3 regions of the Bacillus sp. CIS52 genome follow, and region 1 is predicted to be linked to each of the others. Evidence: riboswitches for the same ligand, from Rfam matches in the RefSeq annotation. Region 1 holds a riboswitch; each other region holds the start of a gene.
What was found. A riboswitch is a leader RNA that binds a small molecule or an ion and turns the genes downstream of it on or off. The one in region 1 is predicted to bind S-adenosylmethionine.

Region 1 (7,077 bases):
CGCATGCCAAAGAATCACTGATCGCCATGGAGGAAGGAGATTCCCTCCGCATGATGCTTTCCGTGCTGCGCAAACTGACGCGCCTGACACCGAAAAATCTGATTCAGAAAAAACGTGAAGCAGCGGCCGCTGTCTTCCGTGAAGAAAAATATATCGTCTGATCACATGCTGTAAGCGCTCCTTCATCCGGAGCGCTTTTTCATGAAGCAACGTTATAGGTTTTTACAAGTGATTGTGTTAAAATAACGACGATCATTTACAAGGGGTGAAGAAGATGTCGTTGAATTTTTACTGGTACCCTAAATGCGGAACGTGCCGTAATGCGAAAAAATGGCTGGAAGACCGCGGTAAGGAAATAAACGAAATACATATTGTGGAGGAAACTCCGTCGAAAGAAGAAATTAAAGACCTCTATGAAAAGAGCGGACTTGAGCTGAGAAAGTTTTTCAACACGAGCGGCATGAAATACCGCGAGCTGAACCTAAAGGAAAAACTGTATCACATGTCAGAGGATGAACAGCTTGACCTTCTGTCATCTGACGGTATGCTCCTGAAACGCCCGATTACGACAGACGGCGAAAAAGTCACTGTCGGCTTCAAAGAAGACCAATTCGAAAAATATTGGATGTAATGCCGCGTTCAAAGAATTATGGTATCTTCTTATTATAAGAAAAAATTGGAGGGATTTAGATGAGCACACCGAAAGATATGCGTTATTCCAAAGAGCACGAATGGGTCAAAGTTGAGGACGGAAAAGCCCGTATCGGGATTACACATTTTGCGCAAGCCGAACTTGGCGATATCGTATTTGTCGAGCTTCCGGAAGTCGGCGCTGAAATTAAAGCGGACGAGCCATTCGGCAGCGTAGAATCTGTCAAAACCGTATCCGAATTGTACGCACCGATTAACGGAACGGTGACGGAAGTGAACGAAGACCTTGATGACAGCCCTGAATTCGTAAACGAGTCTCCGTATGAAAAAGCGTGGATGATCGTCGTGGAACCGGCTGATGCTGAAGAAATCGAAAACCTCATGACTTCCGAGCAATATGACGAAATGACACAGGAAGACTGATCGGATAGCCAAAGGGCCATTTGGACATTCTATCTGTAACGGGAGGTGTCTAATATGGCTTTTGATAAACAAAAGGTCGATGTGACGGAGAACGTCACGGGCCGCTTTCAAAACGGCCGGTTTTCCTTGTTTCATGAAAATGAAGCCATCGGCGAGATGACAGGCATGAACCAGTACGAGCTCAAACAGGGCTTTTCATTTGAGAATCAAAAATTTTATAAAACAGCCGATGTCATAAACGGCAGTGATCCGAAATATGTGGATTGCGATTATGAGAACGGCTGGTGTTAACAGTTGGCGGTGAATTTCACTGCCTTCTTTTTTAATCTGACGCTAAAACAATCGGCAGGTGATGCGCTTATGTTCAACGGAGATGAAAAGGTGATCATCGTAGAAGGAAAATCGGATAAAATCAAAGTCAGAGAAGTGCTCATCGAACCCGCGGAAATCGTCTGCACAAACGGGACGATCGGCCAAACCGAACTGGAAGATTTGGCGGACCGCCTGTTTGACAGAGACGTGTTTATATTAACGGACGCGGATGAATCCGGAGAAAAATTAAGAAAACAGCTGAAACGGGAGCTTCCCGAAGCGCGCCATATCTATATAGACAGAACATACAGGCAAGTCGAGTCGTGCCCGGGCCATCATCTCGCATCCGTGCTGATCAGAGCCGGCCTTGATGCAGACCCTGTATTTTTGAAAAAGAACGACCTGAGGTGATAATCAAAATGAAAGAACTCCAAGAAAATGAACTCGAATTGATTCAGGATGACATCTATCTCCTGTATTTGTACACCCCGTTTTGCGGCACATGCCAGTTGGCGTCCAAGATGCTTTCTGTCGTCGAAGAAATGCTGCCCGGCACCGCCTTCTATAAAAACAACGTGAATTATTCCCCCGCATTCGCCAAAGCCTATCAGATTGAGAGCGTTCCGTGCTTTTTGCTGTTTAAAGGCGGAGAGCTTGTTGAGAAAGGATACGCCTTCCGCTCCGTTTCCTATTTATATGAGCTGATTAAACAAAAAACATCGCAAACGTTCCCGATGTGACAATTTTTACAGGAAAATGTCGTGCGGTTTATAAAGGGTTCTGTCCGTTAAAAAGAGAAAGTGTATGTATGGCCATTAAAACGGGAGGTTATACGAGTGGAGAAAATAGAAGTTTTGGAGAATGACGGACAGCATCTGTTTTTGAAACCGCTATTAAACGCCTCAACGCTGCTGATTACATTCCAGGGAGAAAAAGAAGCCTTAACGGTCTCAATTAACGGACAGGGAGAAATGAGAAAAACGGCGGTTTCAAAGGAAAAATCTAATTTGACCTTTTACGGAAACCAGACGGAAATCATCCATCTCCTGCACGGTGATGTCTCTTTGCAGAAGCTCATCCAAAGCGGAAAACTCAAAGTGAAAGGATCATTCCGAGCCCTGCTGAAGCTGGAGGCCATCCTCTGGCTGACAAACGGATTTTTTCAGACGATCAGCAAACGGCCGTAAACTGCCAATCTACTATGTGACAATAGCTTCCATTATTTATTTTATTGACTTTTTATCATTCGCCGTGCTATTCTACAGTAAGAATTTCCGGACGAAAATACGATATGTTTTCTCTTATCAAGAGAGGTGGAGGGAAGTGCCCTATGAAGCCCGGCAACCATCAACGATGTTGAAATGGTGCCAATTCACTCAAAGCGGTCTGCTTTGAAAGATGAGAGAAAGGCCTTTTTCAATAAGCCTTTCTGCTCATTTTTGCAGAAAGGCTTTTCTTTTGCGTAGAAAACCGGAAGATTTCTTAGAATAGTGTAAGGCAGGTGATTGCTTTGATCCATCTTCAAAATGTTTCAAAAATTTACAAAGCGAAGCATGGGGATGTCAATGCTGTCCAAGATGTCACTCTTGATATCAAAAAGGGCGAAATATTTGGAATTATAGGATATAGCGGAGCTGGTAAAAGTTCCTTAATCCGTCTTTTGAACGGCCTTGAAAAGCCGACGTCAGGCATCGTGGAAGTTGCGGGGACGGAATTAAATAAAGTAAGCAGCCGCGGACTGAGAAAAGCGCGCCAGGAAATCAGCATGATTTTCCAGCATTTTAACCTTTTGTGGTCGCGCACCGTCCGGGAGAACATTATGTTTCCGCTGGAAATCGCAGGCGTGAAAAAAAGCGAACGGGTCCGCCGCGCCGATGAGCTGATTAAACTGGTCGGATTAGAGGGGAAAGAAAAGTCTTATCCGTCACAGCTGAGCGGCGGTCAAAAGCAGCGTGTCGGCATCGCCCGGGCGCTCGCCAATAATCCGAAAGTCCTTCTGTGCGATGAAGCGACATCAGCGCTCGACCCGCAGACGACCGATTCAATTTTGGATCTTTTATCCGATATAAATGACAGACTCGGTCTGACGATCGTGCTCATTACCCATGAAATGCACGTCATCCGAAAAATCTGCAACAGAGTCGCCGTTATGGAAAACGGGAAAGTCGTTGAAGAAGGCGAAGTGCTCCAAGTCTTCAGAAACCCGCGCGAACCGATGACCAAGCGTTTCGTTCAGCAGGTGACAGAACCGGAGGAGACGAAAGAAACCATCCAGCATTTTCTGCAGGAAACCGCGACAGGAAAAACGATTCAGCTTTCATTTGTCGGGCAGGCCGCCGAGCAGCCCCTCATTACGGAGATGATTCGAAACTTTGATGTGGACGTCAATATTCTGCAGGGGAAAATCTCACAGACGAAGGACGGAGCCTACGGTTCTTTATTCATCCATATTGACGGTCAGGAAAAAGAAGTAGAAAACGTGATCCGGTTCATCAAAGACAAACAGGTAGAAGCAGAGGTGATCACAAATGTTTGAAAAATGGTTCCCGAACGTTGATTTAACCGAGCTGTGGACGGCCACATACGAGACCCTTTATATGACGGTCATCGCCTTAGCCTTTTCGTTTGTCATCGGAGCGATTCTCGGTCTTCTGCTCTTTTTAACGGGCAAGGGAAGCTTATGGGAAAATAAAATCATTAACACTGTGATTGCGGCGGTCGTTAATATTTTCAGGTCTATTCCGTTTCTTATTTTAATTATTCTGCTTCTCGGTTTTACTAAGTTTTTGGTCAGGTCAATTTTAGGGCCGAACGCGGCATTGCCGGCGCTGATTATCGGCTCCGCGCCGTTTTATGCCCGGCTTGTTGAAATCGCGCTGCGGGAAGTCAATAAAGGAGTCATCGAAGCTGCCAGATCAATGGGAGCAAAGACATCGACGATTATCTTCAAAGTGCTGATTCCTGAATCAATGCCTGCGTTAATTTCGGGCATCACCGTTACAGCCATCGCCCTGATCGGATCTACCGCCATTGCCGGCGCCATCGGTTCAGGCGGACTCGGAAACCTTGCATATGTAGAGGGGTACCAGTCCAATAATACGGATGTAACGTTTGTAGCAACTGTATTTATACTCATCATCGTCTTTATCATTCAAATCATCGGTGATGTGATTACAAATATAATAGACAAAAGATAAGGGAGGATTTACATTGAAAAAGATTGTACTAAGTGCGCTGCTGCTTGTGTTCGCGGGAGTTTTGGCCGCCTGCGGATCAAACGGATCAAATAAAAAGGAAATCGTCGTCGCTGCGACAAAGACGCCGCACGCTGAAATCTTAAAAGAAGCGGAGCCGCTCCTGAAGGAAAAAGGCTACACATTAAAAGTAAAAGTGCTGAACGATTACAAAATGTACAACAAAGCGCTAGCTGATAAAGAAGTGGATGCGAACTACTTCCAGCACGTTCCTTACCTTGAACAGGAAATGAAAGAAAATAAAGATTACAAACTCGTGAATGCCGGAGCCGTTCACCTTGAGCCGTTCGGTATTTATACGAAAAAATACAAATCACTGAAAGACCTGCCTAAAGGCGCGACCATCATCATGACAAACAACGTCGCTGAACAAGGCCGGATGCTGGCGATGCTTGAAAAAGCCGGATTGATTACTCTTGATCCGAAGGTAAAAACAATTGACGCCACTACGAAAAACATTACGAAAAACCCGAAAGACCTGACATTCAAAAAAATCGCCCCTGAATTAACGGCGAAAGCATATAATGAAGAAGAAGGCGATGCAGTCTTCATTAACGTCAACTATGCGATTCAAAACAAACTGAATCCGTTAAAAGATGCGATTCAAGTAGAATCAACGAAAAACAACCCGTACGCAAACATCATCGCCGTACGCAAAGGTGATGAAAAATCAGCGAAAATCAAAGCGCTTATGGAAGTGCTTCACTCTAAGAAAATCAAAGACTTTATTGAGAAAAAATACGACGGAGCCGTGCTTCCTGTATCTGAATAAAGCAAAAACCCCGGATGGATCATCCGGGGTTTTTTTCGGGTATTAATCGGAGAACTGTCCATAATAAAAAGGAAGGTTAACGATTGGAGGGAATGGCAGTGGCTCAATACCAGGATAACGGAAACAGCGTGCATGACGCATTGAAACAATATAAAGAAGGTTTAGGCATATTCGAGCAAAAAATGCCGATGATGGGGCGGAAGTTTAATGAATTTACTGAACAGTGTTTTTCAGCGGATTCATTAACTGAAAAAGAGAAACAATTAATCGCTCTGGGCATCAGCATCAGCGCTCAAGATGAATTTTGCATGATTTATCACACGAAAGGCTGTCTTGATCAGGGCGCGACAGAGGAAAACATCCTTGAGGTCATCAGCGTTGCGGCGGCATTCGGGGGAGGCGCGGCTCTCAGTCAGGGAGTAACCCTCGTGCAGCAGTGTATTCAGGAATTCGGACATACGACGCATTAGAAAGAGCAATCGTATGAATACCGTTTTTCAGATAAAGCCAGCGCCGGTTACCGGCACATTCGAAAGGATTCAGGGGCACACTCCCTTTGGCCGGAGCAGAGGATCATTGTTACAATAGAAGCAAATAGATGAAGGGATTGATTCATTATCTGCACCAGCCACGAGAGACTGGACCTTGACTATACGCCTGAAATGGAAAAAGCGATGCAGAAATCACACGGCATCGGCTACGAGGAATACGGACGGCGTCTTTCAAAAAGGATGGAAGTCGAACGGCAGAGGGAGCTTGAGTACCAAAAAAGCAAGTTCCTCGCAGCGCAGTTTAATGAGAAAATCGGTCAGTAAAAAAGGGTGGAATTCCGCCCTTTTTCTGTTTCAAACAGCTTTAACTACGTCCGGTTCTTTGATAAACTTTAGGAATGTTCCGGGTAATATAAAAAGTTGTATTTACTTTTCATTTGTTATAAAATTAGAATGAGAATAAATTGAGAATAATGATTATATATTTTTGGAGGTATAGATATGGCTGCTTCAACATTAACGATCAAGGATCTTCACGTTGAAATCGAAGGAAAAGAGATCTTAAAAGGTGTAAACCTTGAAATAAAAGGCGGCGAATTCCACGCTGTCATGGGGCCGAACGGTACCGGTAAATCAACGCTTTCTGCAGCGATTATGGGACATCCGAAATACGAAGTCACTAAAGGCAGCATCACGCTTGACGGCAAGGATGTACTGGAAATGGAAGTGGACGAGCGCGCTCAGGCGGGTCTTTTCCTTGCGATGCAGTACCCAAGTGAAATCAGCGGTGTGACGAATGCCGACTTCCTTCGCTCTGCGATTAACGCACGCCGCGAAGAAGGCGATGAAATTTCTCTTATGAAATTCATCCGCAAAATGGACGAAAACATGGAGTTCCTTGAAATGGACCCTGAAATGGCGCAGCGTTACCTGAACGAAGGTTTCTCAGGCGGAGAGAAAAAACGTAACGAAATCCTTCAGCTTATGATGATCGAGCCGAAAATCGCCATTCTTGACGAGATCGATTCAGGTCTTGATATCGATGCGCTTAAAGTTGTTTCTAAAGGAATCAACAAAATGCGCAGCGAAAACTTCGGCTGCTTAATGATCACTCACTATCAGCGCCTTCTGAACTACATCACGCCGGATGTCGTTCACGTTATGATGCAGGGAC
Region 2 (7,077 bases), 1.2 Mb from region 1:
CACAGCACCGGTCGGATTATTCGGATAATTGAGATACAGCAGCTTCGCCTCGTTCTGCACCTTTTCAGGAATTGCGCTGTAATCGGGGAGAAACCCTCTATCTTCCGTCAGAGGCATCATTTCCATTTTCGCTTTCGCAAGGGCGACCCCCGACCAGTAGTCAGGATATCCGGGATCAGGCACAAGAATGGTATCTCCCGGGTTCAAAAGACATTGCGGAAGCTCAACAAGCCCCGCCTTGCCTCCGAACAGCACGGCTACTTCCGTTTCCGGGTCAAGCGTCACCCCGTACTCCCTTTCATAAAATTCAGCCGCAGCTTTTTTGAAGCTGTAAGCGCCCCGGAATGATGAGTATTTATGATTTTCCGGCTTTTCGACGGCGCGCTTCATTTCTTCAACGATATGCTGAGGTGTCGGCTGATCGGGATTCCCCTGTCCTAAATTGATGATGTCTTTGCCTTCTTTCAGCTTTTGATTGACCTTTTGCACCAAAGATGCAAAAAATTGTTCCGGCAGCTGTTTGAGTACATCTGAGACTTCAAAGTTCATATTTTCACCTTCTAAAAATGTCTTGAAATGATAGTCCATCATCATATATGGTTAAATAAAAAAAGTAAAGAGAAACTTGAGGTGTATAAAAAATGAAATGGACCGTTTCCTGTTTGCAATTTGATATTTCATACGGAAATCCTTCAGAAAACTTCAAAAAAGCAGAATCTTTGATTGAGCAAGAAAGCCGCCATGCTGATGTCATCGTGCTTCCTGAGCTGTGGACGACCGGCTATGATCTCACACGGCTTGACCAGCTGGCGGATGAAAACGGCGAAGTTTCGGCACAATGGCTTAAAAAAACGGCCAAAGCATACAACGTACACCTCGTTGCCGGATCTTTTGCAGTCAAAGAAGGCGAAAATGTCTATAACACTATGTACACCGCCGATAACAGCGGAAAGATCGTGAAGCGCTATCAGAAAGCCCATCTGTTTCAGCTGATGGATGAACATCTGTATCTGACAGCAGGAAACAGTGATGGTTCCTTTGAGCTTGACGGTGTCAAGTGCGCCGGGCTGATCTGCTATGATATCCGGTTCCCCGAATGGATCAGAAAGCATACGTCCCAAGGAGCGAATGTCCTGTTTATCTCTGCGGAATGGCCTCTGCCCCGCCTCGATCATTGGCGGAGTCTGCTTGTCGCCAGAGCCATTGAAAACCAATGTTTTGTCGCAGCCTCTAACTGCACGGGGTCAAATCCCGATAATGAATTTGCCGGCCACAGCCTGATTATTGACCCGTGGGGCCGGATTTTAGCCGAAGGAGATCGGACGGAAGGCGCAGTCCGGGCGGAAATCGATGTTTCAGAAAGCGCGTCCGTACGCGAGACCATCCCGGTTTTCAAAGATTTGCGGCATGATTTATATTAATTTTCAAAAAAACGTTGACAAGAATATTCGGCACCTGCTAATATTTTCATCAACTGATTAATCCGAATTGTGATACAAATCAATATATTTTTCTCTTATCGAGAGTTGGGCGAGGGATTGGCCTTTTGACCCCAACAGCAACCGACCGTAATTCCATTGTGAAATGGGGCGCGTACATTTTGCGCCGAGACGATTGTCTCATAGGGCACGGTGCTAATTCCATCAGATGTTATCTGAGAGATAAGAGGCGGACTGCACTGTTTCGGCCTCCTTCTCTTTCAGAGAAGGAGGCTTTTTTTCGGGCGTATTCTCCGTCACGATCTCTTACTGCCACTACATAATTGGAGGGTAAATCCATGTCTGCAACTAAAACAAGTCTTTATGAACAATTAACGGAAAGCTCCGCCGCAGCGTTAGCTGTGAAGCTCGGCTTATTTCAAAGCAAAAGCACTCTCACATGCCGTGAAATCGGCGACGGCAATTTAAATTACGTCTTTCACGTTTTCGATAAAGAAAACAAAAAGGGACTGATTATCAAACAGGCGATTCCTTACGCGAAAATCGTCGGGGAAAGCTGGCCGCTTACGATTGACCGGGCGAGAATCGAAAGCAGCGCCCTCATCCGCCAGGGCGAACACGTGCCCCATCTCGTTCCGGCCGTTTACTATTCCGATACTGAAATGGCGGTCACGGTAATGGAAGACCTTTCGCATCTGAAGATCTCAAGAAAAGGACTGATTGAAGGAAAACATTATCCGAATTTATCAGCTCATATCGGTGAATTTCTGGGAAAAACGCTCTTTTACTCATCCGATTATGCGCTTGATGCGAAAGTAAAACAGCAGCTCGCAAAGCAGTTTACAAATCCCGAACTTTGCAATATTACAGAAAGGCTTGTGTTTACAGAACCGTTTCTCGACCATGAAACAAACGATTTTGAAGAGGAGCTGCGCCCATTCGCAGAAAAAATTTGGAACAATTCCCGCCTGAAAGAAGGCGCTGATGAATTGAAAGCCGTCTTTCTGAATTCCGCGGAAACATTGGTTCACGGCGATCTGCATACGGGAAGCATCTTCGCCGATGAACATGAAACAAAGGTCATTGATCCCGAGTTTGCTTTCTTCGGACCGATCGGCTTTGACATCGGCCAATTTATTGCAAATCTGCTGTTAAACGCCCTCAGCCGGGACGGTGACGACAGACAGCCGTTATATGACCACACCGCCGCCGTATGGGACACATTTGTAAAAACATTCAGTGAAGCATGGGAGAAAGACTGCCTGCCTTCCTGCAGACACCTGCTGGAAAATACACTGAAAAACGCGTTTGAGGAAGCAGTCGGTTTTGCGGGATGCGAACTGATCCGGCGCACGATCGGGCTCGCCCATGTGGCTGACTTGGATGAAATCACTCCGTTTGATAAACGAATTGAACGGAAGAAGCTGGCGCTTGAAATCGGCGCCTATTATATCGAAAACAGAAAAGAACTAAAGCATATCACTGAGGTTCTGGATCAATTTAAGCTCCGTGTAAAGGAATGATGCAGCATGACAAATGAATTTGCCATCCCCCGTTCCGTGGAATGGAAAGAAACACACATCCGCATTTTAAATCAGCAAAAGCTCCCTGATGTCACTGAGTATGCGGATCTTGAAACAAAGGAAGATGTATTCGACGCGATTGTCACACTGAAAGTAAGGGGCGCTCCGGCCATCGGTATAACTGCGGCGTTCGGACTCGCGCTTGCCGCCAAATCGTTTGAAACACGCGATCTTTCTGATTTCCGCCGTCAGCTGGCCGATGTCAAAGCATATTTAAACAGCTCAAGACCGACTGCCGTCAATCTCGCTTGGGCGCTTGACAGACTGACGGATTCCATCAGGAATGCAATCTCAATCAATGAAGCGAAGACAACGCTCGTTCATGAAGCCATTCAAATTCAGGTTGAAGATGAAGAAACATGCCGGATGATCGGCCAAAATGCGCTGCACCTTTTTAAAAAAGGCGACCAGATCATGACCATCTGCAATGCGGGTTCAATTGCCACAAGCCGGTACGGTACGGCGCTTGCTCCCTTTTACTTAGCGAAACAAAAAGACCTCGGCCTTCATATTTACGCATGTGAAACAAGGCCCGTTCTCCAAGGATCGCGGCTGACGGCGTGGGAGCTGATGCAGGGCGGGATTGATGTCACGCTCATTACTGACAGCATGGCCGCCCATACAATGAAGGAAAAACATATTTCAGCAGTCATTGTCGGCGCTGACAGAATTGCTAAAAACGGAGATACAGCCAACAAAATCGGAACGTACGGCCTCGCGATCTTGGCAAACGCCTTTCAGATTCCGTTTTTTGTGGCCGCACCGCTTTCGACATTTGACTTGCAGATTGAAAACGGCGATCAGATTCCGATTGAAGAAAGAGATCCGGATGAGGTCAGACAAATCTCCGGCATACGCACCGCTCCCGAAGATGTGCCGGTCTTCAATCCGGCCTTTGACATCACACCGGGCAGCCTGATTTCAGGCATTATCACCGAGAAAGGAATTGTGACGGGTTCTTACACGGAAGAAATTGAACAATTATTCGCAGACTGCCAGCTGAGCTGAAAAACCGCTGATGATGTTGCCTCAGGCAATGTCAGCGGTTTTTTTGTCTGCATAATGTCAGCACTTCATCTTTTTGGGCGGCTGAAATCAGATGCATTTTAAAAAACAGCTCTGCATAACCGGCTATCTTTTGCGGACGGCTCATTTTCATCAGGCTTCGTCCTCCTTTTTCATCAGACCAACTTTTTTCACTTAATAAAATGATATGTCGGGCGTGAAAAAACGGAACGTGCCATATGCTTTATTTTTCTTTATAGGATATTTGTTCGATGTTCAGCAGCGCCGCTTTCACATCCGTCTTCGTGCCTGCGTATCCCGTTAAGGCGCTGTTTTTGCCGATTACCCGATGGCACGGGACAAAAATCGGCAGCCGGTTGCGTTTATTGGCCTGTCCGATGGCGCGCACCGCTTTCGGCTTGCCGATAGCTTCAGCTACATCGCCATAGCTTCGTGATTCACCGTAAGGAATCATCGTCAGCGCGTTCCATACCTTTTCCTGAAAGAGTGTGCCTTGTTGTTTCAGAGGCAGAGAGAAATGCTTTCTCTCTCCGGAAAAATATGATGTCAGCTGCTGTTTCGCCTCCGACAGCACATCGGTTTCGCAAAATTTCACGCCGGGCGTATCTTTCCGCCACTCCTCAAAATCTTCCCCGGTGAGAAACAGGCCGGTAATAAAGCCCTCTTCCTCCGTCAGACTGACCGTTCCAAACGGTGCTTTCACACTTGTAAAGCAGATCATTCGCCGCTCCTTCTTTCTTCGGTATTCTGCCGGATCGGAAGCGTCAAATGAAAAACCGTTCCCTTCCCTTCTTCACTTTCCACATGAATGCGGCCCTGATGCTCTTCGATGATTTTATAACTGACCATGAGACCGAGGCCCGTCCCCCTGTCTTTTGTCGTGTAGAATGGCTCGCCCAAACGTTTTAATTTGTCTTCAGAAATGCCTGTTCCTTCATCTTGAAGGGATATCAGAATGTGGTCTTTATCAGAAGGCTGGATGGTCACGTAGATATTGCCGCCGCCCGGCATGACTTCAATGGCGTTTTTTAAAATATTGATAAACACCTGTTTTAATTGATTCGGCTCACAATAAATCGGCGGGATGTTCCCGGTCTGGTTCAAATGGATCTGCACATTGACAAGATTGGCTTGGGCATTCAAAAGATCAGCCGTGTCTTTCATAATCTGCGTCACGTCTTTTTCTTCATATAATATTGCCTGAGGTTTCGCTAAAATTAAAAATTCGGTTATGATAGACTCGATGCGTTTTAATTCTGAGGTAATAACGTTAAAGTACAGGGAATATTCGCCTTCAATGCTTCCTTGCAGAAGCTGAATGAACCCTTTCAGCGCAGTCATCGGATTTCTGATTTCGTGGGCGATGCCGGCCGCCAGCTCCCCTACGACGTGAAGAGTGTCGGATTTCCGCAGCCTCTCCTCAAGCTCTTTGGCCTCGGTGACATCTTTAAAGATGGCCAGGTTCATATTTTGAATGATATTCCTTTTGAAGGAAAATTCCAATTTGCGGCTGTCACTGCTGCTTAACAGGAAGGGGATTTCATTATCCATTCCTTCCAAATCGATCTTTTTGGCGGGTACACCCGCGTTTTCAATTTCAAATTTAGAAAGAATATCCGGAACGGTATGCGCTCTCAGCTCATCATCGGGCATGCCGAGTATACGGCTTGCGAGAGGATTCGCGTCAATTATGCGGAATTGGTTGTCAAACAAGACTTTTCCATCCATTGAGCCGTTGAATACTTTTCTGAACTTCAGCTCGCTTTCCCGCAATTCTTTTTCCATCCGCTTACGATCGCTGACATTTCTTAAAATGGTTAAATGCTGACCTTCGAGTATGGTTCGTTTTGATGTGAACTCAAGCTCTTTGTATTGGCCGTTTGCCATTTGAAACAGCATCTCTTCCCGGATTTCCCCGTATTTTTCATATTTCTTCTTAATCTGCTTGTATTTTTTCTGCGGATCAACGATAAACGTACATAAATTCGTCTCCACCAGCTTATCCATCGGCAGCTCGAAAATGCGGCACGCCGACTCGTTTGCTTTGGCGATTTTTCCGTCATCAGACCAAATGACAATCGCGTCCATGGCGTTTTCAAAGATTTCGCGGAAGCGCTCTTCGCTTTTAAAAAGTTTCAATTCCATCGACCGTTTCTCCGTTATGTCTCTCATAATAGACATGTAAAACCCGCTGATTAAGTTGGACGTAATCGTAAACTCAAACAGCTTCTCCTCGCCCGACCGAAGCTTGACCGGCAGTTCTCCTTTGGCGTTTCCTTTTCTCCGGAGGGTGTCCCAGATTTCTTTCAGGTGCTTTTTGTTTTCTCCATCGGTAAAATGGCGGAGCGACAGATGGGACAGTTCATTCTGGCCGATCTCAAAGCTTTTGCAAAAAGAGAGGTTCGCATCAATAAAACCGCCGTCCTTATCAAACAGCACGATGCCGTCGACAGCTCTGTCAAACAAATCTTTGAACAGCTGCTCGTTCATGGAGAATTCACGCTCTAAGATTTTTTTAGAGGAGATATCCCTCATTACCACAAAAAAATAATCCTCCCCAATTCCGTCTCTGGCGAGGAATTCAATGTATTTCGTCGCGCCGCTGTCAAGCTTAATCGGCACCTCTTTCCACAGATAGCCCTTTTTCAAAAATTTTTTCACGGCCTTATTCAGTTCTTCCTGAGGCACGGAATATAAAAAGTCCAGAACGGAGCGGTTCATGAGGCTCTCTGCCTCAATCTGCATCATCCGGGCCGCGGCCTCGTTCGCCTGGACGATTTTCATTTCCTTATGGCATATAAAAATGGCATCAAGCGTGTTATTCATAATCACATGATACCGGTTCAAATCACTCTTCAGGCGGTCATTTTCCTCCTTCAGCCGCTTCAGCTGCTCTTTCAGCGACTCCTTTGTCTGCAAATCCAGAGTTTCAGCCATTCAGTACACTCCTTCTTCAAAAACCTATCCTTCAATATTTCTACAAAATACCTCATCTTCCTTCATTCGCCCTATACATTTCAGAAAATTTC
Region 3 (7,077 bases), 1.0 Mb from region 1:
AGCTCAATCGCGTGCATTTACTCATCCTCGCCATCTGCGTCAATTTGCTTTGCGTTTAAAATATCTTTTGCAAATTCGAAAAAGAGTTCTTGTTTTACAAGTGCGATACCCTGCTGGTCATCCCCGAGCATAAGCAGTGAGTCCCCGGGATTTATATCAAAAACATCTCTTGCTTCTTTAGGAATGACAATCTGGCCTTTTGTGCCAACTTTAACGGTCCCGAATATATGCTTTCCTTTAGGTGCTGTCATGTGTATCCCTCCGTTGTGTGAATTGTATTTTTTGTATGAATTGTAATACTTCGTATACTAAACATACATTAACCTTCCATAAAATTCAATAAAATTCATGAAAAAGTAATATTTTCATAAAAAAAGCACTCCTGCCATATCAGCAGAAGTGCTTTTGATTTTATAATTTGTGTTCCTTTATCATTTCCAGGTGGGGGATGCCGGCATCGAGAAATTCTTCGCCGGATGTGACGCGGTACCCTTGTTTTTCATAAAACGGAACCGCCTGCGTCTGCGCATGTAAGATAAAGCTGCCGGCGCCCTGGGCGGCCGCCGCTTTTTCAAGCGCCTGCATAATGATTGCTCCGACACCGAGAGAGCGGTGGCTTTTCATCACGCAGATGCGCTCTAATTTTCCGCGCCCGTCTTTCAAGCGCCATCTGCCGGCTCCGACCGGCTGGCCGCCGTCATATATGACTATATGCTCTGACGCGTCTTCGAATTGATCAATTTCCTCTTCTTCCGGAACGTGCTGCTCTTTCACAAAGACCTCTTTTCTGACGAAAAAAGCGTCATTCAGATGTTTTTCAGTTTTTGCAACGATGGCTTCCAAACAGTTATTCTCCTCCGCCTAATAAAAATGTTTCGTACACAGTCCATGAGCCGTTATCCAGCTGATAGAGCAGGTGAAAACGGTCGATGACTTCTTCGTGGGAAATGTCCTGCATTTTCAGCTGTCCGAGTACGTCGGAATGTTCATCTGACGACAGCTTCTGGCCGACCGTGACATGCGGAACGAAGCTGTATTCCGGCTTACCGGACAATGCTCCTGAGTAGCATTTCTCACTCAGAGTTTTTAATTCCTCCGTCGGCTCCGCTTTCATATATATCACATTATTCACAGGAGAAAACGAGCTGTATTTTGTGATCTTCAGAACGAGCGGGTGCGACTCTTTCGCCGTCTGTCTCAGCTGTGATACGATCTGCTCGATTTCCTGTTCTGTCGCTTCAAACGGATCTCTTACCGTCAGATGCGGCGGTATGAGCGCGTAGCTCGGGTCGTAGCGTTTCCGGTACGAATTTGCGAGATCCTGTAATTTTTTTGATGGAAATAAAACAATACCGTATTTCATGAAAGTTCCCTCCTTAATGAATGGTTACAGCATTTTTTTCAGCGCCGGCGTGATGAGCGGCTGCCAGTATGTCCATTTATGATCCCCGTCAAAGGTTTCATACGTGTATTCAGACTGTTTGCTTTCCAGCAGCTGTTTGAGCTCTTCGTTCGGCGCGGTGAAATCAAGCACCTGGCCGTCCGTCGTGTGGACATCGGTTTCTTTTTCTCCGATTTGATGATAAACGGATATCTGTTTGAGATCCTCCGACTGCCGGACGGCATCCAGCACGTGCCCGTCAACATACGGAGACTGCATGATGACGTTTCCAAACATGTTCGGATAGTCAATCGCCGTCATGAGCGAGACGGTTCCGCCGAGGGAATCCCCGATCATGGTGCGGCCGTATCCGACTTGATAAGTCGGATATTCTTTGTCGATAAAAGGAACGAGCTCATTTGCGATAAACCGTTTATATGAGGCGAACTTAGAGCCTTCGGGATGGTATGTGTTTCTTCGCTCCCGCACATTTTTATATGGGACGCCGATAATGATGCAGCGGTCAATTTCCCCTTTTGACATGAGCTCTTCCGCCTGCCGCCCGATCCTCCCTAATCTGAAATAATCATGGCCGTCCTGGGCGATGACCGTATGATATTTATACAGAGGGGAGTAAGTGTTGGGCAGGTAGACCAAAACGGTCATTTCTTCTTCAAGCTCATGAGAGAAAAGTTTTTTCTCATGAATGATTCCGGTTTTCGGTGCCACTTCGCATTCCTCCAGGCCGCTTCTTGTCTTGATGGTTTTTCCCTATTGTACCATGAATTATTAGAAATTTCTTTCTTCAGATGCACTTCTTGCGAGAGTTCAGAAAATTAAAAAGTTGTTGAAATCCATTTTATAGTGCGTTAATATAGAACAATCAGAAAATACAAAACAATATTCTTATCACGAGAGGTGGAGGGACTGGCCCTTTGAAACCTCAGCAACCGGTTTGCTTTGCCGCGGGAAGGCAAAGTGCCAAGGTGCTAAATCCAGCAAGCGATTCACATGCTTGGAAGATAAGAGGAAGAGAAAAGCTCCTTCTTCTTATGAAGAGGGAGCTTTTTTATTTTTGAAAAGGATGGTGCTTACTGATGACGCAGCATGTTGAAACAAAATTAGCCCAAATTGGAAATAGAAGCGAAGAAGCAACAGGAACGGTCAGTCCGCCGATTTATCTGTCCACCGCTTACCGGCATAGAGGAATAGGAGAATCTACAGGTTTTGATTACGTGCGCACGAAAAACCCGACACGCCAGCTCGTTGAAGACGCTATCGCCGTGTTGGAAAACGGTGCGAGAGGCTTTGCTTTCAGCTCGGGAATGGCAGCCATTCAAACGATTATGGCTTTATTTAAAAGCGGGGATGAATTGATTGTATCCTCCGATTTATACGGAGGCACATACCGTTTGTTTGAAAATGAATGGAGAAAATACGGCTTAAGCTTTATTTACGATGATTTCAGCGATGAAGACTGTTTACGCTCCAAATTAACGGAAAACACGAAAGCGGTATTTGTTGAAACGCCGACAAACCCGTTAATGCAGGAGGCGGACATTGAAAAAATCGCCCGGATTACGAAAGAAGCCGGCCTGCTCTTGATTGTCGATAATACGTTTTATACCCCGGTCATCCAGCGCCCGCTTGAACTGGGAGCCGATATCGTCATTCACAGCGCCACAAAATATTTAGGCGGGCACAATGATCTCCTTGCCGGTCTTGCTGTCGTAAAGGATGAAGAGCTCGGCGACATCATGTTTAATCACCAAAATGCGATCGGAGCCGTTCTCCCGCCATTTGATTCGTGGCTTTTAATGAGAGGGATGAAAACACTCGGGCTCAGAATGCAGCGTCATGAAGAAAACGCCCGTGAACTTGCAGAATTTTTAGAACAGGAAGAAGAAATCGCCGACGTGTTATATCCCGGAAAAGGCGGAATGCTTTCTTTCCGGCTGCAAAAAGAGGAATGGGTCAATCCGTTTTTAAAGGCGCTGAAAACGATCTGTTTTGCAGAAAGTCTCGGCGGGGTGGAAAGCTTTATTACATACCCCGCGACACAGACGCACATGGACATTCCGGAAGATATCCGTATCGCAAACGGCGTCTGCAACCGCCTGCTGAGATTTTCAGTGGGAATTGAACATGCAGAAGACTTGAAGCGGGATGTAAAGCAGGCATTACAGCAAGTAAAAGAGGGGGCCGTGTCATATGAGTAATCAAAATTGGACGCTGGAAACCCAGCTCGTGCACAATCCATTTAAAACTGACGGAGCTACAGGAGCCGTCAGCGTGCCGATTCAGCATGCTTCCACATTTCATCAGTCTTCCTTTGAAGAATTCGGGACATATGATTACAGCCGCTCCGGCACACCGACAAGAACAGCGCTTGAAGAAACGATCGCAGGTCTTGAAGGCGGAACGAGAGGCTTTGCTTTCAGCTCCGGAATGGCGGCGATTTCGACGGCGTTTCTGCTCTTATCCCAAGGCGACCATGTTCTCGTCACGGAGGATGTATACGGCGGAACATTCCGCATGGTGACAGAAGTGCTGTCCCGTTTCGGAATCGAACACACTTTTGTCGATATGACGGACACAGAAGCGGTTGCCCGCGCCATCCAGCCGAATACGAAAGCCATCTATATGGAAACACCGTCAAACCCGACGCTCGGCATCACGGACGTTAAAGCCGTCGTCGAGCTGGCAAAAGAACACGGCTGTCTGACATACCTTGACAACACTTTCATGACGCCTGCACTGCAGCGGCCGCTTGATTTCGGCGTAGATATCGTGCTTCACAGCGCGACGAAATTTTTAAGCGGCCACAGCGATGTGCTGTCAGGCCTTGCCGCCGTCAAGGATGAAGAGCTCGGCAATCAGCTGTATAAGCTGCAAAACTCATTTGGAGCGGTGCTCGGCGTTCAGGACTGCTGGCTCGTATTGAGAGGCTTAAAAACATTGCAGGTCAGACTGGAAAAAGCGAGCCGGACGGCTGAACGGCTGGCTGCCTTTTTTGACGGGCACCCCGCCGTCAAAAACGTTTACTATCCCGGCCTTGCCGGACACCCGGGAGCCGATATCCATAAACGGCAAGCAAGCGGAGCGGGCGCCGTCCTGTCCTTTGAACTGGAAAGCAAAGAAGCCGTCAAAAAGCTGGTCGAAAATGTATCTCTTCCGGTATTTGCGGTCAGCCTAGGCGCCGTTGAATCCATTCTCTCATACCCTGCAACCATGTCGCATGCCGCCATGCCGAAAGCGGAGAGGGAAAAACGCGGCATCACAGACGGCCTTCTGCGCCTGAGCGTCGGGGTCGAAAACGCCGAAGATTTAGAACGCGACTTCGAACAGGCATTGAAAAAAATAACTCCCGCCAAAGTCAGATTATAAATGAAAAGGGCGGCGCCAATTGAGCGCCGCCCCTTTTTTTATTTTTGATAAAAAAGTGTTGACGAACGGCTAAGCAGGATATATAATTATAAATGTCAGAGAGACAACAACATACCCAGCAACACATACATATCATGATTCCGTAGCTCAGCTGGGAGAGCGCTACCTTGACAGGGTAGAGGTCGCTGGTTCGAGCCCAGTCGGAATCATACACTGCGGTTAGAGGCGTTATATCAACGTTTCTAGCCGTTTTTTATTGCGTTGACTTAGTCGTATTAAGGCGCAGGGTAGCGGCGGGCCGTTACCGTGTTTGAACGTTTCTTATTCTATTAAACTGGAATAGGAGGCGTTCTTTTTTTTATGGATGATATTCGAAAAGGGAAACCAATTAAACGAACACGCAGGCGTAAACTTCGTGATCTCAATGACTTAGACGGATTATTTCAGACGCTCATCACGATAAATACGCGCTTTAAAACACTGCGAATGCTGTATAACATTCAGAAGATGATACTTAACAAAAGTAGGTAAGCTTACGTAAGTCTAGTAGATGCTATTAAAGATAACCCAGACAGTAAAGTCAAAGATACAATAAAGTTGAAGAGCATTTATAGAAACAAACTGCTGTAATGGAAGCGACTGTTGAACCTCAAAAGCTAGAATGAATATGGCTTATGATAGAGGTATCTCTATTTCCTCTCAATCACTTCATATACCGCCAAGGGGTTATTTGCCCTTGGACGGAAAAACATGGCTCTAGCAATACGAGAAGATACACAGAAGATTGAGAAGGTCAAATCTAGATTATACGAGTATGTATTTATTTAAAACATGAATTAAAACTTGGTGAGATAACAGAGTATATTTTTAAACGAAAACGTAAAACTGTTGACACTGCTCTTAAAGAAATCTGTCCAAAGGCAATTTAAAAAATTATTTTAGTACACGAAAATCTTAAATCAACCAATAATGAAGATTGGGCAAATGCAGTACATACCTGCAGAAGAATTATAAAGAGATTGCTGATTCTCTTTACCCACATATTGAGCAAGTCTACTAGCAAAGAGTTTTCATCTATTGTTGGGTTACATTTGAGATTTAAAGGTCAGATCGCGTCATGAAGCAGTAAATAAAGGAACTCATGCAGAAGTGACACTTGATGAAGTAGAACTAATACATTATTTTACTTATTTAGTCGTTAGATACATTTTATTGTTTAAATTATTGGTAGGATATGAAATTCACTTTGGCTGATTGCTATTTTATTTGATAAAATTCACAGTCATACCTGATAGTGAAAAAGTCCTTTATCCATAGGTGTGATTCTATTATTTAGGATGAATTTACTTTTTTTAAATGATATGTTAATATTGCGAAATGAAAATATTGAAATGATTTATAATTATTAGATTATGGAGGTACATATGAATAGAAAAAGTAGTATGTTATTGAAAGTAGTTTCCTCAGTTTCTATTTTGGGTTGTGTAGGTTTTCTAACTGAGTCAGGTCCACAAACTTCTTTTATAGACAATGTAGCTTCTGCTGCAGAGGTAGGCATTCTTCCTAGTGAAAATGCTTCATTATTATCTGAGTCGGGAGATATAAGTCATTATAATTTTGTTAATTCTAGTTCAGTTTTTAATTATACTGATAACAAATGGGTTTATAAATCATCAACAACACCAATTAAAGATGTGAAATCATTTGATGGCAAAAACCTATATGCTACTGCAGACGATGGTTATTATGCAAAAATACTAAAATGGAATAATAGTTTAAAAGTATGGGATCAACTTGGGAGTTTTAGAGGCGGGCCAATTTTTGATTTGATCAAAACAAGTGATAATAAATTTGCCGCCGGTGGAGGAGAATCACGCACATATGGGACCACTTCAACAATTTTCACATCAATTGGCGGTGATGCGAACTGGTCACAGAAAGTCAATGGCTATAAATCCAAAAACTCAAGTTACACCACAGGTGGCTACTTAGGTGTCGTGTTCACTGGAGTTGCAATTGATGATAAGATTCTTATGTTTGGTAACTCATATGCTACAAACTATATAAGTGAGTCTTCTGATGGTATTAATTTTACTAGAAAAGGAAGTTTTGATGGTGAATATTTTGATGCCATTTACAATGGAGATAAGGTTGTGGCTGTTGGCCAACAAGCAGGAGGGACATTTAGCGATTATGGTTTAGTTGCTGTTTCCTCTGATAAAGGCGAAAATTTTAAAACGACGGTACTGGGGTATAATACTCCTCTGAATTCTGTTACATATAAAGATGGTGTATACATTACTGTAGGA

Region 2: another riboswitch for S-adenosylmethionine. It lies ahead of mtnK (S-methyl-5-thioribose kinase); the one in region 1 lies ahead of metN (methionine ABC transporter ATP-binding protein MetN).
Region 3: another riboswitch for S-adenosylmethionine. It lies ahead of ACH32G_RS03355 (methionine biosynthesis PLP-dependent protein); the one in region 1 lies ahead of metN (methionine ABC transporter ATP-binding protein MetN).

Annotation. Positions count from the first base shown of each region.
Region 1 covers NZ_JBIUFR010000001.1:1,805,585-1,812,661, forward strand. The annotation lists gene ACH32G_RS08785 (acyl-CoA dehydrogenase family protein) at 1-161, shown strand, start outside; gene ACH32G_RS08790 (arsenate reductase family protein) at 275-631, shown strand; gene gcvH (glycine cleavage system protein GcvH) at 691-1,074, shown strand; gene ACH32G_RS08800 (YusG family protein) at 1,129-1,365, shown strand; gene ACH32G_RS08805 (toprim domain-containing protein) at 1,435-1,797, shown strand; gene ACH32G_RS08810 (thioredoxin family protein) at 1,806-2,126, shown strand; gene ACH32G_RS08815 (SCP2 sterol-binding domain-containing protein) at 2,223-2,573, shown strand; SAM riboswitch class I at 2,685-2,791, shown strand; gene metN (methionine ABC transporter ATP-binding protein MetN) at 2,897-3,922, shown strand; gene ACH32G_RS08825 (methionine ABC transporter permease) at 3,915-4,583, shown strand; gene metQ (methionine ABC transporter substrate-binding lipoprotein MetQ) at 4,597-5,412, shown strand; gene ACH32G_RS08835 (carboxymuconolactone decarboxylase family protein) at 5,505-5,882, shown strand; gene ACH32G_RS08840 (hypothetical protein) at 6,075-6,227, shown strand; gene sufC (Fe-S cluster assembly ATPase SufC) at 6,405-7,077, shown strand, end outside.
Region 2 covers NZ_JBIUFR010000001.1:613,708-620,784, forward strand. The annotation lists gene ACH32G_RS02535 (aminotransferase class I/II-fold pyridoxal phosphate-dependent enzyme) at 1-549, opposite strand, end outside; gene ACH32G_RS02540 (carbon-nitrogen family hydrolase) at 642-1,421, shown strand; SAM riboswitch class I at 1,514-1,668, shown strand; gene mtnK (S-methyl-5-thioribose kinase) at 1,778-2,962, shown strand; gene mtnA (S-methyl-5-thioribose-1-phosphate isomerase) at 2,969-4,030, shown strand; gene ACH32G_RS02555 (methylated-DNA--[protein]-cysteine S-methyltransferase) at 4,272-4,769, opposite strand; gene ACH32G_RS02560 (PAS domain S-box protein) at 4,766-6,985, opposite strand.
Region 3 covers NZ_JBIUFR010000001.1:758,107-765,183, reverse strand. The annotation lists gene ACH32G_RS03380 (ABC transporter ATP-binding protein) at 1-17, opposite strand, end outside; gene ACH32G_RS03375 (AbrB/MazE/SpoVT family DNA-binding domain-containing protein) at 18-251, opposite strand; gene ACH32G_RS03370 (GNAT family N-acetyltransferase) at 412-843, opposite strand; gene ACH32G_RS03365 (YjcG family protein) at 848-1,363, opposite strand; gene ACH32G_RS03360 (esterase family protein) at 1,388-2,110, opposite strand; SAM riboswitch class I at 2,285-2,410, shown strand; gene ACH32G_RS03355 (methionine biosynthesis PLP-dependent protein) at 2,479-3,600, shown strand; gene metC (cystathionine beta-lyase) at 3,593-4,768, shown strand; tRNA gene ACH32G_RS03345 (tRNA-Val) at 4,905-4,977, shown strand; gene ACH32G_RS03340 (WD40/YVTN/BNR-like repeat-containing protein) at 6,193-7,077, shown strand, end outside.